2 regions of the Nonomuraea sp. NPDC049709 genome follow, and region 1 is predicted to be linked to the other one. Evidence: riboswitches for the same ligand, from Rfam matches in the RefSeq annotation. Region 1 holds a riboswitch; the other holds the start of a gene.
The links. Region 1 has a riboswitch for cyclic di-AMP ahead of AB0J69_RS37035 (hypothetical protein). Riboswitches for the same ligand answer to the same signal wherever they lie in the genome.

Region 1 (4,203 bases):
CGCGACCGCGCTCGGCCCCGGCTCGACCGAGGAGCCCGGCTTCACCGCCAAGTCCGCCCGCCAGCAGCAGGAGAAGGACGCCATCGCGCGGCACGCGGCCACGCTCGTACGACCGGGCACGGCCGTGGCGCTGTCGGCGGGGACCACCACGTGGGCGCTGGCCCACCACCTGATCGGCGTGCCCGAGCTGACCGTGATCACCAACTCGATCCCGGTCGCCGAGGTCTTCCACCGCAACCCGCGCGCCGACCGCACCGTCGTGCTGACCGGCGGGGTGCGGACGCCGTCCGACGCGCTGGTGGGTCCGGTCGCCGTGGCGGCGATCCGCCGCCTGCACGTGGACACGCTCTTCCTCGGCGTGCACGGGATGAGCGTGCGGGCCGGGTTCACCACGCCCAACCTGCTCGAGTCCGAGACCGACAGGGAGCTGGTCGCGGCCGCGCACCGGCTGGTGGTCCCCGCCGACCACACCAAGTGGAACACGGTCGGCATCAGCACCATCGCCGAGCTGACCGAGGCCGACGTGGTCATCAGTGACGCGGGGCTGCCCGAGGACGCACGAACGGAGCTGGCCGAACGGGCCGGAGAACTCATCATCGCGGAGGGCTCGCTTTGAAGCGCACCATCACCCATCTGGCCGACGGCCGAGAGCTCATCTACTTCGACCGGCGTGACGACGCCGACAGGAGTGCGATCGACCGGCGGCCGCTGGAGCCCCGCCCCGTGGCCTCCGAGCTGCGTTACGACCCGCTGACCGAGGAGTGGATCGCGATCGCCGGGCACCGGCAGACGCGGACGTTCCTGCCGACCGGCGGCACGGCCGAGTGCCCGTTGTGCCCGTCGTCGGACACGCGGTCGTCGGAGATCCCCGCCTACGACTACGACGTGGTGGTGTTCGAGAACCGCTTCCCCTCTTTCTCCGGAAATTTCGGGACTTATGAGGAGGTGGGCGGCCTGAGCGAGGTCCGTCCGGGCGTGGGCCGGTGCGAGGTGGTGTGCTTCACCTCCGACCACTCGTCCTCCTTCTCCAAGCTCTCCGACGACCAGGTGGGGCTCGTCATGGAGGCGTGGGCCGACCGCACGGCCGAGCTGTCCACGATCGAGGGCGTCGAGCAGGTGTTCTGCTTCGAGAACCGGGGCGCGGAGATCGGCATCACGCTCGCCCACCCGCACGGCCAGATCTACGCCTACCCGTACGTCACGCCCAGGACCAGGCTGCAGCTCGGCGCGGCGGCCCGGTACAAGGGGCCGGGCAACCTGTTCGCCGACGTGCTGGCCGCCGAGCGGGAGGCGGGGACGCGGGTGGTGGCCGCCAACGAGCTGTGGACGGCCTTCGTGCCCGCCGCCGCGCGCTGGCCGTTCGAGGTGCACCTCTATCCGCACCGGCAGGTGCCCGACCTGGCCGCGCTCACGGAGGAGGAGCGGGCCGCGTTCGCGCCCCTCTACACCTCGGTCCTGCGGGCGCTGGACGGGCTGTTCGGGGTCGTGATGCCGTACGTGTCGGCCTGGCACCAGGCACCCGTACGGCAGGACCGGGAGCTGGGCTATCTGCACCTGGAGCTGTTCAGCATCCGCCGGGCGGCGAACAAGCTCAAATATCTGGCCGGCTCGGAGTCCGCGATGGGCGCCTTCGTCAACGACGTGCTGCCGGAGGAGGCGGCACGCATGCTTCGATCACAAGTAGATCACTAATAGATTTCTACTTAAGGTCGCATGACTCGTGATCTACCACTAATATCCCCATATGCACCGGCCGAAACAGCCGTGGCACGCCTAATCCCGAGCGCGTCGCCCGGGAGCCGGGGACCCATCGCACCTGGGGTGAATCCGCTTCGGCGGTAGGGATCAACTCCCCTGCCCGAACCCGTCAGCTAACCCGGCCGGCAGAGGGAGAGGAACACCTACGTGGCGGCTTCGTCCCCCGCGACTCTTGCCATCGGTCTCATCGCCGCCGCCGCCATCGCCGTCCTCCCGGCGACCGCGGCGTCGGCCGCCCCCAAACCCACGGAAGCCGAACTCCGTGCCCAGCTCAAACAGCTCAACACCAAGGTCGACAAGCTCATCGAGCAGTACAACCTCAAGCGCGTCGAGCTGGCCAAGGCCCAGCAGGCCGCCGAGACGGCCGAGGCCAAGCTGGCCACCGCCGAGCAGGCGCTGACCACGGCCGAGCAGCGGGTCGCCGAGATCGCCCGCCTGCGCTACCAGAACGCCGACCCCTCCGTGCCCACCTTGATGCTGCCCCAGAACGCCGGCAGCGCGGCCCTGCTCGAACAGCTCACCGCCGAACAACAGGCCGTCGTGCAGGGCGTCGCCAAGGCCCGCGACGACAAGCAGCAGGCCAGCGAGGAGGCCGCGGCGCTGGCGACCCGGATCAAGTCGGACACGGCCACGGTGGCCGAGCAGCGCGACGAGGCCGAGGACGTCATCGACGACATCAAGGACAAGCTCGAGGACCTCGTGCCATTCGGCACCGGCCGCAAGTCCGACGGCTCCTGGGCGCCCGAACTGCCCACGGGATCGGACAACATCACCTCGCGTACGCGGCTGATGAAGGCTCAGGTGGAGAAGAACTTCTCGCTGCCGTTCGAGGTGGGCTGCTTCCGCTCGGGCTCCAGCGGCGAGCACCCGCTCGGCCGGGCCTGCGACTTCATGATGAGCACGGGCGGCTCGATGCCCACCGCCGTCAACAACGCACTCGGCGACCGGATCGCGGCCTGGGCGATCAAGAACCAGGACAAGCTGGGCGTCAAGTACGTGATCTGGAAGCAGCGGATCAACCACGGATCGGGCTGGAGCTCGATGTCCGACCGGGGCAGCGTCACCGAGAACCACTTCGACCACGTGCACATCTCGATGAACTGACCCGCGGCAACCCGCGCCGGGCCCGGGGTCAGGGCAGGCGGGCGGCGAGGGACTGGGGGGCGATCCGGCGGTAGGCGTCCGTCACGATCTCCGCGATCTCCGCCCAGTCCACGTCCGGCACGTCCAGGTAGACCCCCAGCCACCCCCGATGCCCCACGTACGGTGGCCGGAAGAACCTCTCGGGGTCCTCCGCCACCATCTCCTCCTGCACCCCGGGAGGGGCCGCGCACCAGAACGCCAGCCGATCGTCATGATGGTGATCAGCGAACATCACGAACGTCTTCTTGCCCCTGACGAACCACGTCGGCTCCCCGTGCGAGAGCCGCTCGGTCGTCTCGGGCAGCGCCAGGCACAGGGCCCGCAGCCGCTCCAGGGCGTCCACGGCGGCGGCCTCAGTTCGTCAGCGTGAGCGGGTTGACCAGGTCGGCGTAGACGAGCAGGCCCGCCATGATCATCATCACGATCGCGATCGCGTACGTCAGCGGCAGCACCTTGGCGATGTCCACGTAACCCGGCTCCGGCCGCCGCATGATCCTGGCGAACGCCCGCTTGATGCCCTCCCACAGCCCGCCGGCGATGTGGCCGCCGTCGAGCGGCAGCAGCGGGATGAGGTTGAACATGCCGATCGCGAGGTTGAAGCCGGCCAGCAGGTTGATGAAGATGGCGATCTTCTTCTCGGTGGACAGCTGGTCGGAGGCCAGGATCTCGCCACCCATGCGGCCCGCGCCGACCACGCCCACGGGGCCCTCGGGGTCGCGCTCCTCGCCGGAGAAGGCCGCGTGCCAGACCCCGACCATCTTCTCCGGCAGGTTGAGCAGCGAGCCGGCCACCCTGGCCGTCAGCTCGCCCATGTAGCCGATGACCTGGCCCATGGTCTGCTGCTGCATGACCTCGGTGGGCAGCACGCCGAGGAAGCCGACGTTCCTGTCGATCTTCTGCGGGTCCTCCAGGTTGGGCCGGTCCTGGGCGATGAGCGTGACGTTGACCGTCATCGGCTTGCCGTCGCGGACGATGCCCAGCCGCACCGCGCCGGCGCCGTGGGAGCGGATCAGGCGGGTGGCGTCGTCCCAGGAGCCGATCTTCTGGCCGTTGAAGGCGACGATGTGGTCGCCGGGCTTCATGCCCGCCTGGACGGCGGGGGTGGGCTTGTCGGTGGGCTTGCACTCCGTACGCTGCTCCGAGATCGGGATCACGCACGTGTTGGTCTCGGGCGAGACGATCGGGGCCAGCGTGGGCAGGCCGATGCCGACCAGCAGGATGCTGAAGAAGACGAAGGCGAGCACGAAGTTCATCGCCGGGCCGCCGGACATGATGATGACCTTCTGCCACCACTTCTTCCGG
Region 2 (4,203 bases), on a different contig from region 1:
GCCCGTTCACGACCGCTTCAAGCTAGCCCCACCGGCTTAAGCCCTCAGAAACGCGACGTGAACAATGGAGGGTATGAATTCGCTCATGCTCAACAGCGACGGCGTGCAGATCCCGCAGCTCGGGTACGGCGTCTGGCAGGTACCGGCCGACGAGGCCGAGCACGCGGTCGCGACCGCACTCAAAGCGGGCTACCGGCACGTCGACACCGCCGCGGCCTACGGCAACGAGGAGGGCGTGGGGCGGGCCGTGCTCGCGAGCGGGCTGCCCCGCGAGAAGATATTCGTGACCACGAAGCTGTGGAACGGCGACCACGCCCGCGCGGAGGCGGCCTTCGACGAGTGCCTGACCCGGCTGGGCCTCGACCACGTAGATCTTTTCCTCATCCACTGGCCGGTGCCGAAGCAGGACAAGTACGTGCAGGCGTGGAAGGCGATGGAGAAGATCTACCGTGACGGCCGGGCCAGGGCCATCGGCACGTCCAACTTCACCGTCGACACGCTCACCCGGCTCATGGACGAGACCGACATCACCCCGTCCATCAACCAGATCGAGCTCCACCCCTACCTGCAGCAGCGGGAGATGCGGGCCTTCCACGAGGCCAACGGCATCCTCACCGAGGCGTGGAGCCCGCTCGGGCAGGGCAAGGGACTGCTCGCGGACCCGGCGCTGGCGGTGCTGTCGGAGAAGTACGGCAAGACGCCCGCGCAGATCGTGCTCCGGTGGCACCTGCAGCTCGGCAACGTGGTCATCCCCAAGTCCGTGACGCCCGCGCGGATCGCCGAGAACATCGACGTGTTCGGCTTCATCCTCGACGCCGAGGACATGGCGGCCATCGGCGCGATGAACAGAAGCATGCGCATCGGCCCCGATCCCGAAACTTTCAACATGACATGAGTGACCCGAGTGGCTCATGTGACGTAAAGGAATTACCGTTACATGACGCCGCCATAAGTCGCCTTTTACCATCCGTATACGATCTGCCGCGTGCAAGATTTCACATGGGGAATTGCGGCAACCGGCGGCATCGCGCGTACCGTGGGGGCCGCCATCGTGGCGGAGCCCGGGATGCGGGTGGCCGCCGTCGGATCCAGGAACCTCGCCAGGGCGCAGGCTCTGGCCACGACGTTGGGGGCGGAGTCGGCGTACGGCTCCTATGAGCAGCTGTGCGCCGACCCGGCGGTGGACGCGATCTACGTCGCGACGCCGCACGCGCAGCACCTGCAGGTGGCCGAGGCCGCCATCGCCGCAGGCAAGGCCGTGCTCTGCGAGAAGCCGCTGGCGGCGACCGTGGACGACGCGGAGAAGATGGTGCGCCTGGCGCGCGAGGCGGGCGTGTTCCTGATGGAGGCCATGTGGATGAGGTTCAACCCCCTCATCCGGCGGATCGCGACCGACCCGCGCTTCGGCGAGATCCGCTCCGTGCAGGCCAGTTTCGGCTTCGCCCTGCCGTACGACCCGGCGCACCGGCTGTGGGCGCCGGAGCTGGGCGGCGGCGCGCTGCTCGACCTGGGGATCTACCCGTTCGGCCTGGCCCAGCTCCTCCTGGGCATGCCCGCTGACCTGCGCATCACCGGCTCCCTGGCCCCGAACGGGGTGGACGCGGAGGCGGCCGGCGTATTGCTCTACCCCGGTGGCAGACACGCTCTCGTGGCCACCTCATTGCTGGGGAATTACCCCAACCAGGCCAGTGTTGTGGGTACTCAGATGCGGGCGGACATCCAGGCGCCGTTCTGGGCCCCGCAGCGGATCCTGCTCACCGGGCCCTCCATGGAGCCGGAAGAGCACGTGCTCGATCCGGCGGACAACGGATACGCCGGAGAGCTCCGCGAAGTCCGCGCCGCCACGGCCGAAGGCAGGACCGAATCCTCGATCATGCCGCTTGACGAATCCCTTGCCATGATGGGGCTTCTGGCCGACGCACGCAGGCAACTTGCCTAGCCGCGCTTTTATGGATTTGTAATCCTCTTGCCTCATGTATTACCTTATGGGGCAACTTGAGGCATACGTCCGGTTTGTCCGGCTATGTCTGACCATCGCACGACACATCACAGGATCGTCCTGTGACCGCTGAATCCGCGTCCGCGCGGAACCGGGGACCCATGTCCTTTGGGGTGAATCGGCACTCCGGTGCCGTAGGGCAGCTTCCACGCCCGAACCCGTCAGCTAACCCGGTAAGCGGCATGGAAGCAAGGAGTAACCCCCTCGATGGCCAAGCACCGTATTTCCGCTGCCTCGAAGACCACCATCGCCCGCGCCGTCCTCGGCGCCACCGTCATCGCCTCGGCCCTCGGCGCCAACGCCGTAGCCGCCAATGCCGACACCGCCACCGGCGTCGCCGCGGCCACCGCCGCCAGGCACCCGGACACCGCCATCGCCGCCCACAAGGCCGGCGACAGGGTGGAGGAGACCAAGGTCAACGTCACCGCGGACCAGGTCCTCGCCCTGGCCAGGGCCCAGGTCGGCACCTCCGAGAACTCCTACGGCGGCGGCACCAAGTACCAGCAGTGGTACGCCGCCTCGAAGCGCGCCGCCGAGACCGTCGCCCGTGACGGCGGCAACCGCGCCGCGTACCTGAACGCCGCCTGGTGCTCGATGTTCGTCTCCTGGGTCGGCGAGCAGACCGGCGCCCGCCCGCAGGTCGGCTGGGACGCCTACACCGTCGCCCACGCCAAGTGGTTCGCCGCCAACCACCGCTTCGGCACCGTCGCCAAGCCCGGCGCCGTGGTCTTCTTCTCCTGGGACGGCGGCAAGAGCCTCAGCGACATCCAGCACGTCGGGTTCGTCGTGAAGGACAACCAGAACGGCACCATCTCCACGATCGAGGGCAACACCGGCAACGGCCGGGTCGAGGAGCGCATCCGTCCGAAGTCCCAGGTCGTCGGCTACGGCTACCCGCAGTACCGCGCCTGACGGACTCCGGCTGAGGGGGTTCCCCCGCCTTCCCTGAACGCGACGAGCGCGCGTCCCCGAACGGGACGCGCGCTCGTCGCGTTTCCCGGCTTCCCCCGGCGAGGCCGATGTCCGTCATGAGCGTGTCGGCCATCGGTCCTCGGCGTGGAGGTATGCTCACCAGCCTCCCTGCTCAGGCTACGGCGGACCTCGCGACGACCCCGTGACGACCCGCGGCGCCCCGCGTCACAGCCCGCCGGCCGCCGTGAAGGCGTCGCGCTGGATGGCGTGCAGCTCGGCGTACGGGCCGGGACGGGCGACCAGGTCCTCGTGGGTGCCGCGCTGGACGACCCGGCCGCCGTCGAGCACGACGATCAGGTCCGCCGCCCGCACCGTGGGGAAGCGGTGGGTGATCAGCAGCGTGACGGTCCCGGGGTGGCGGCGGGCGGCCTCGGCGTAGCGGGCGAAGACGGCGCTCTCGGCCGGGGCGTCGAGGGAGGCGGTCGGCTCGTCCAGCACCAGCAGGAGCGGGGCCTCCCGCATCGAGGCGCGAGCCAGGGCCAGCTTCTGCCACTGCCCGCCGGACGGCCGCAGGCCGTGCTCGAAGGTGTCACCCAGTTCGCTGGACAGGCCTTGAGGCAGGTCCGCGACCAGGCCGCCGGCACCCGCCCGCGCCAGCGCCGCCGCCACGGCCCGGCGATCGTGCAGGCGGGGCAGGTCGCCCACGCCGACCGTCTCGCCGGCGGTCAGCTCGAACCGGGCCAGGTCCTGGAAGACGGCGCTGATGCGATGCCGCCAGACCTCGGGGTCCAGGCCGCCGAGGGGGACGCCGTCCACCAGGATCTCGCCCCCGTCCGGGCGGTACAGGCCGCACAGGAGCTTGGCCAGGGTCGTCTTGCCCGACCCGTGCGAGCCGACCACGGCCACGGTGGCTCCGGCGGGCAGGTGCAGGTCGAGGTCGTGCAAGACCCGGCGGGTGGTGCCGGGGTAGGCGAAGGACACCCGGCGCAGGGTGATGCCGCGGGCGAGCCGCTCGGGCAGCGCCTCACGAACGCGCTCGGGCGGCGCCCCGTGCGCGGGGCCGGTCCGCTCCGCGCGAGCGGGAACGACGGGTACGCGCTCGCGGGCATCGCACGGGTCACGGGCGTCGCGGGCGTCATGCGCGTCGCGTGCGTCATGGGCTGCGCGCGCGTCGTGGGCTGCGCGCGGGCTACGGGCGGCGTGGGCGTAGTGGCGGAGCCAGGTCAGGCGGGTGGCGGCGCGCAGGCCGGCGGTGACCGAGCCGAAGTGGAAGGCCAGCCGGGAGGCCTGGG

Region 2: it holds a riboswitch for cyclic di-AMP, as region 1 does, so the genes downstream of both, AB0J69_RS03100 (CHAP domain-containing protein) here and AB0J69_RS37035 (hypothetical protein) in region 1, are expected to answer to the same signal.

Annotation. Positions count from the first base shown of each region.
Region 1 is NZ_JBFANM010000044.1:89,234-93,436, reverse strand. Features, by position in the region: gene AB0J69_RS37045 (DeoR/GlpR family DNA-binding transcription regulator) at 1-616, shown strand, start outside; gene galT (galactose-1-phosphate uridylyltransferase) at 613-1,692, shown strand; cyclic di-AMP (ydaO/yuaA leader) riboswitch at 1,761-1,900, shown strand; gene AB0J69_RS37035 (hypothetical protein) at 1,906-2,862, shown strand; gene AB0J69_RS37030 (MmcQ/YjbR family DNA-binding protein) at 2,891-3,244, opposite strand; gene AB0J69_RS37025 (site-2 protease family protein) at 3,255-4,203, opposite strand, start outside.
Region 2 is NZ_JBFANM010000002.1:204,628-208,830, reverse strand. Features, by position in the region: gene AB0J69_RS03110 (aldo/keto reductase) at 74-895, shown strand; gene AB0J69_RS03105 (Gfo/Idh/MocA family oxidoreductase) at 986-1,939, shown strand; cyclic di-AMP (ydaO/yuaA leader) riboswitch at 2,057-2,194, shown strand; gene AB0J69_RS03100 (CHAP domain-containing protein) at 2,207-2,911, shown strand; gene AB0J69_RS03095 (ABC transporter ATP-binding protein) at 3,137-4,203, opposite strand, start outside.